DNA from 2 places in the Pseudoalteromonas sp. 1_2015MBL_MicDiv genome. Region 1 is predicted to be linked to the other one. Evidence: predicted binding sites of a transcription regulator. Region 1 holds the regulator's gene; the other holds the start of a gene.
What was found. Region 1 encodes FliA, which starts transcription of late flagellar genes. Its sites were predicted from a motif close to CTAAAGNTNNNNNNNNNNNNGCCGATA; they were not measured.

Region 1 (3,424 bases):
TCGGTTGTGGAGTAAAGCAGGTTAAAGATGCTAATGAATTAGCTGAAGTTTTATACCATTTACGAAATAAACGTCTAGTATTAATTGATACAGCAGGTATGAGTCAACGAGACTTACGTTTAACAGAGCAATTGAATACGCTTATGCGCAATCAACGTGTTGATATTCGTAGTTATTTAGTATTAAGTGCAACAGCGCAAATAAATGTCTTGCAAGAAACAGTACGACATTTCAAAAAAGTGCAGTTAAGTGGTTGTATTTTCACCAAGTTGGATGAATCTTTAAGTTTAGGTGAGATTATTAGTATTGCGATTCAAAATCGCCTTCCAATAGGGTATCTTACTAATGGTCAACGAGTTCCAGAAGACATTCGTGTTGCAAATGCAGAAAAACTAGTAAAAAAAGCTGAGCAATTGTATTTGAAAAGAATAAAAGCACAACATTCACGACACCAAGCAGTGGCGTCGAGCACAGTAGGGATGTATGATTAACACAGTATTAGATCAAGCAAGCGGCCTGCGCAAAATGAGTCAAAACAATAACAACGGCGTAAAAGTTATCGCTGTTACTGGTGGCAAGGGTGGTGTAGGTAAAACAAATGTTTCACTTAACACGGCAATAGCATTAGGCCAGCAAGGTAATCGAGTTTTAGTACTTGATGCCGACTTAGGTCTAGCGAACTGTGATGTGATGCTCGGATTACGGGTTGAACGTAATTTATCACATGTACTTTCTGGTGAGTGTGAACTCGATGAGATTTTAGTTGAAGGTCCTGCAGGAATTAAAATTGTACCAGCGACCTCTGGCTCTCAGAGTATGGTGGAATTATCACCGTCTGAACATGCAGGCCTTATACGCGCTTTTAGCGAATTAAATACCGAATTTGATATCTTAATTGTAGATACCGCTGCGGGTATTTCAGATATGGTACTGAGCTTTTCTCGTGCTGCTCAAGATGTAATGGTTGTAGTGTGCGACGAACCGACTTCAATCACAGATGCTTATGCACTTATTAAAGTGTTAAGTCGTGAGCATGGGGTGTATAAATTCAAAATTGTAGCTAATATGGTTCGTAGTATGCGTGAAGGTCATGAGTTATTTGCAAAACTTTCAAAAGTAACGGACCGATTTTTAGATGTGTCAATGGAGTTGGTTGCAACAATCCCTTATGACGAAAATATGCGAAAGGCAACTCGCCGTCAAAAAGTGATTGTAGAACTTTTTCCTAGTTCTCCTGCTTCAGTTGCCTTTAAAGCACTGGCGACAAGAGCAGTGAAATGGCCTATACCTAACCAACCTTCAGGACATTTAGAGTTTTTTATTGAGAAGCTAGTTAACGGCTAATTATGACAACATTGGTAAATAGAGCTATGGGATATCAATCAACACAAAATTTAAATGTGATTGTTGAAAAACATGCATCGCTAGTCAAAAAAGTGGCATGCCATTTAATTGCTCGTTTGCCTCCAAGTGTCCAACTCGATGACCTAATTCAGTCGGGTATGATAGGCCTAATTGAAGCATCAAAAAACTTTGATGCAACCAAAGGCGCAAGTTTTGAAACGTTCGCGGGAATACGAATTCGCGGTGCCATGCTTGATGAAATGCGCCGTGGTGACTGGGCTCCTCGGTCGGTTCATAGAAAAAGCCGTCTTGTAGCCGAGACGATTGCTGGATTAGAAAGTAGCTTAAATCGTGAACCAACCGATATAGAAGTTGCTGAAAAACTTGAAATTTCGTTAAATGAGTACCATCATATTTTAAATGATGTAAACACAAGTAAAGTGTTAGGCATCGAAGACCTCGGGGTCGATGAAGATGTTATTACCACGGCGGGCCAAGATTTAACGCTAGACAAACCGTTTAATAACGTTAAAAATGAACGATTTAATGAATCATTATTAAATGCTATCAAGTCATTACCAGAGCGAGATGCAATGGTACTTTCTTTGTACTATAACGATGAAATGAATTTAAAAGAAATTGGACATATACTCGATGTAAGTGAATCGCGTGTAAGTCAGATACATGGTCAGGCGATGATTAAGCTAAAAGCAAAAATCAATGACTGGATAAACTAGTAGTAAGTAAATACAGGTTAAGACCTCACTGGAGGATGTTTTGGATAAAAACATGAAAATTCTTGTTGTTGATGATTTTTCGACAATGAGACGTATTATTAAAAATCTATTGCGCGACTTAGGCTTCACCAACGTCCAAGAAGCGGATGACGGCTCTACAGCCTTACCCATGTTACAAAATCAAGTTTTTGATTTTGTGGTAACAGATTGGAACATGCCAGGAATGCAAGGTATTGATCTTTTGAGAGCGATAAGGGCTGACGATAAATTAAAACACCTTCCTGTTTTAATGGTGACAGCTGAAGCTAAAAAAGAACAAATAATAGCAGCGGCTCAAGCTGGTGTTAATGGCTATATTGTAAAACCATTTACAGCTGGCACATTAAAAACTAAATTAGAAAAAGTGTTCGAACGCTTAGGTTAATAATAGGGGAAAGGCTTATGCCAGCACCTGCTGCGCCTCGGATAACGTTAGAACAAGCTCGTCAGCTCGTCACTTTTTTAGAAAATGGCGAACATGATAAAGCTGATCAACTAATTTTAGATACTGCATCTAAAGAGCAGTCAGAAATATTTGACGAAGTGGGAAAGTTGACGCGTCAACTACATGAAGCTTTAAAAGGCTTTGAGCTAGACACGCGCCTAACAGATCTCACTAAAGACGCTATACCTGATGCTAAAAAACGGCTTAATTATGTCATTGAGATGACAGAAAATGCTGCAAATAAAACCATGGATGCGGTTGAGGCGAGTTTACCGATAGCACAACAGTTAGCGGATGAAATATCCCATATCAAACCGACATGGGACCGTCTAATGAGTCGTGAAATTGAACTCGGTGAATTTAAAGTACTGTGCCACAGCATTGATAAATTCATGAGCAGTTCTCATCATAAAACTGATGAGTTACAAAGCTTCATGACTAACATATTAATGGCCCAAGATTATCAAGATTTGACAGGTCAAGTAATTCGCCGAATTATAGAACTTGTTAGGGAAGTTGAAGAAAGCTTACTTCATCTTTTAACTGCTTTTTCTGAACAAGATATCAGTAAAGCAGTCACCCAAAAACCACAAAAAATAGATGACCCAGTTGACCCAGAAACATTAGCAGGTCCTGAAGGGCCTATTATTGATAAAGAATCACGTAATGATGTTGTGTCTGATCAAGATGAAGTCGATGATCTTTTATCAAGTTTGGGCTTCTAAGAGGAGAGTAACTGCATGTTTGAAGTCGATGAAGATATTTTACAAGACTTTCTTGTAGAAGCAGGAGAAATCCTTGAGCTTTTATCTGAACAGTTAGTTGAACTGGAAAACAATCCAGAAGATACCGAGTTGCT
Region 2 (3,424 bases), 210 kb from region 1:
CTGGTTTTGTGTCATCATCCTGTCCATTTCCATTGCCTGGCATATAACTAAATTTATCGATATTCTTCATGGCTGACTCCGTTACATTTGTTATTGAAAGCTTACTTTATGATAAATAAACGTATTTGCCAAGTAAAGTTACCTAACATCAATAGGTGCTGACTCTTTTGCTTTACCTTGCAAAATAGAAATCTCGACACGACGATTTCTTCGGCGGTCTTCATCTGTATCATTTGGTACAAGTGGTCTTGTTTCAGCTCGCCCAACAACCATCATCCGAGTTTTGTCAAAGCCTTGTACTTTTTGTAATTCACTTGCAACAGCCACAGCACGTTTAGATGATAAATCCCAATTATTAACATACAGTTCATTCGATACCTGAAAATCATCGGTATGCCCTGAAACTGTAATCTCTCCTGGCACATCTTTTAAAAGAACACCGATATCTTGAATTATAGGTTTAAACTTAGGTTGTAAAAATGCACTACCTGAAGGAAAGGAACCGTTTTCTCTAATACGAATAATTATTTGCTGCCCTAAAGACTCAAGCTCTATTGCACCATCAATAATTTGCTTTTCAAGCTGCTGCGCGATTTTTTTAACAAGCTCGTTTGTTTGTTCTTGATCCGCTGCTGAAATAGCCTGCTCTGATGATTTTTCTTGCGAAGTGCTCCGAGATTCGCCACCACGTTTGTCCCCGCGTTGTTCTTGCCTGCCACCAGCTGAGCTTTCTTCTCCAGCCTGAAACTCTAACATTTGTTGAGTCATTTCTACTGTTTGTTGTTGAATAGTTTCTATTGGAGTGGGTTCTGGTTTGCCTGGGGTAAACTCCATAGCAATAACAGAGGTACCTTTAGGGATATCTTTTACTTCAATTTTATTCTGCACACCAAAAGCAAACTTCATCGAGCCTGCTATTTGTTTAAATTTAAGTACATCCATTTCAGAAAATGCAAGCAAGAGTACAAAAAAGCACATCAGTAAAGACATTAAGTCGGCAAAGGTTCCCATCCAAGCAGGTAAACCAGGAGGTGGACATTTACACTCTTGCTCAGACATGGTTACTCCTCAGTATCAACTTTACGTTTTGATTCAGCTAAGTAGTTCTTCAAAATACCTTCAATCACTTTTGGATTTTGACCATCTTGGATACCTAAAACTGCATCTAAAATCAAACGTTGATTCATCGCCTCTTCGTCTTTACGAAGTTCCAATTTAACTTGAATAGGGATAGCCACTACGTTTGCTAAAAAGGCACCGTATAAGGTAGTTAATAGTGCAACAGCCATTGAAGGACCAATTGATTTTGGATCGTCCATATTCGATAACATAGCAACTAAACCAATAAGCGTACCAATCATACCCATTGCAGGAGCAATATCGGCCATCGCTTTAAATAAGCCTGCGCCCATTTCATGTCGTGTTGAAGTTAAAGTGATATCTTTTTGTAAGGTCGCTCTAACAACGTCAGCATCGTGACCATCAACTAGCATATCTACACCTTTACGCATAAATTGATTTGGTATTTCAGCTTCCTCAAGCGCCAGAAAACCGCCCTTTCGAGCTGAATCTGCAAGTTCAACCGCTTTTTCAATTAACTCTTCCGGCGATTCAATTTTAAACATAAAAGCTTTAGCGGCAACTTTACCTATCCCAAAAAATTGTCCCATGGTGTAATTAGATAAAACTATAAATATAGAGCCACCAAATACAATTACCACTGAAGGGGTATTGTAAAACATGGCCATTTCACCACTACTACTCATAAACATGGACATGACAATTAAGCCAATTGCGCCAAGGATCCCTATTATGGTTGCTAAATCCACATTACCTCCAGAGGTTTCATGCACTAAGGCCTTATTGTAAAACTTTTATTATTAACTGCTTATCGGCAACATGCTAAATTGCTTGAGTCATATATGAAAATAAACATAAAAAACAATTTCAGGATTATTTTTAAACAAAGTTACAATGTTAATATAACGATTAATCATTTAAATGATATCAGTATGACCGTAATTAAGGCTTTATTAATCCACATAAAGTAACATTTAGCCGTAATAGAAGAAAAAAACATATCATTCTTTGACCTAGTTTAGCATTCCCCCTAAAATTGGCTCCTAAATTTATCAAGTAAGCTGAAATAAGATGGCGACTAAAAAACCTGAAAACTTAAGTTTCGAACAAGCACTAGAAGAATTATCAATAATTGTTAGTGATATGGAACAAGGTGATTTATCGCTTGAGCAGTCATTGAAGCAGTTTGAACGCGGTATTGCTCTAGCTAACGCTTCATCTGGTAAACTCAAGCAAGCAGAACAAAAGGTATCTATTTTAATGGGTAATGGCGATAAATCAGTACTTACAAACTTTGATAATGATATGGAATAGCGGTGAGCATTAAAGAACATATTGAGCGTGCTCAAATAGACGTTGCATCAGCACTAAACCTTTATTTTGAACAAGCACTTGATAGTGATAGAGCAATAAAAGAAGCAACTCATTACAGTTTGTTTAATGGTGGAAAAAGGCTGCGCCCATTTTTAGTCTACGCAACAGGCAAAATATTAGGGGCAGACAAAAAAGATTTAGATATATTAGCAGCAGCTATTGAATGCATACACAGTTACTCGCTAGTACATGATGACTTACCTGCTATGGATGACGACGATCTGCGTCGTGGTCGACCAACTTGTCATATAGTTTATGGTGAAGCCCAAGCAATTTTAGCCGGCGATGCTCTTCAAACTTTAGCTTTTGAACTAATTGCTAAACATAGTTTTAACTGCTCTGCTCAAACACAGGTAAAAATGATAGCGACACTCGCCCACGCATCAGGCCTTGAAGGAATGGTTTCAGGTCAAGGTTTAGATATTGCAGCCACTGATAAAATCATTACAGTACAAGAACTTGAGCGAATACATAAGCTAAAAACTGGCGCACTTATTAATTGCGCAATTACACTTGGTGCACTGTGCAGCGAAAATGTTGATGAACAAACCTTAGAAAACTTAAGCGTTTTTGGGTATGCTATAGGGCTTGCATTTCAAGTACACGACGACATTTTAGATGTTGAAGGCGATACGTTTACTTTAGGTAAACCACAAGGCTCCGATATTGCCGCGAATAAAGCGACATACCCTGCGTTATTAGGTATGCTAGGCGCTAAAGAAAAGGCACAAAACTTAATACAACAAGCCCATGAAGCGTTGGCAAATATAGATGCAGACACCACACTTCTCGCATCGCTGGCAAATTACCTAATTGAGCGTGACCACTAATTATTACTCATACGTATTGCAATTAACACTGACATTATTACTCAACATTAATTATTCGTAAAAGCTTTGGATTAATTAATGTTAGCGAAGGATATATATAAAACCATGACACTTGATAGTAGCAAGTATCCATTACTTAA

Region 2: pomA (flagellar motor protein PomA) is a predicted target of FliA. The motif match lies at 1,890-1,916, and genes of this name have one in related genera.

The regions. Positions count from the first base shown of each region.
Region 1 covers NZ_CP012737.1:1,022,238-1,025,661, forward strand. The annotation lists gene flhF (flagellar biosynthesis protein FlhF) at 1-491, shown strand, start outside; gene AOR04_RS04550 (MinD/ParA family ATP-binding protein) at 484-1,344, shown strand; gene AOR04_RS04555 (RNA polymerase sigma factor FliA) at 1,371-2,081, shown strand; gene cheY (chemotaxis response regulator CheY) at 2,122-2,505, shown strand; gene AOR04_RS04565 (protein phosphatase CheZ) at 2,523-3,290, shown strand; gene AOR04_RS04570 (chemotaxis protein CheA) at 3,306-3,424, shown strand, end outside.
Region 2 covers NZ_CP012737.1:814,520-817,943, reverse strand. The annotation lists gene AOR04_RS03580 (flagellar motor protein MotB) at 139-1,059, opposite strand; gene pomA (flagellar motor protein PomA) at 1,062-1,829, opposite strand; gene AOR04_RS03570 (exodeoxyribonuclease VII small subunit) at 2,152-2,394, shown strand; gene ispA ((2E,6E)-farnesyl diphosphate synthase) at 2,397-3,284, shown strand; gene dxs (1-deoxy-D-xylulose-5-phosphate synthase) at 3,390-3,424, shown strand, end outside.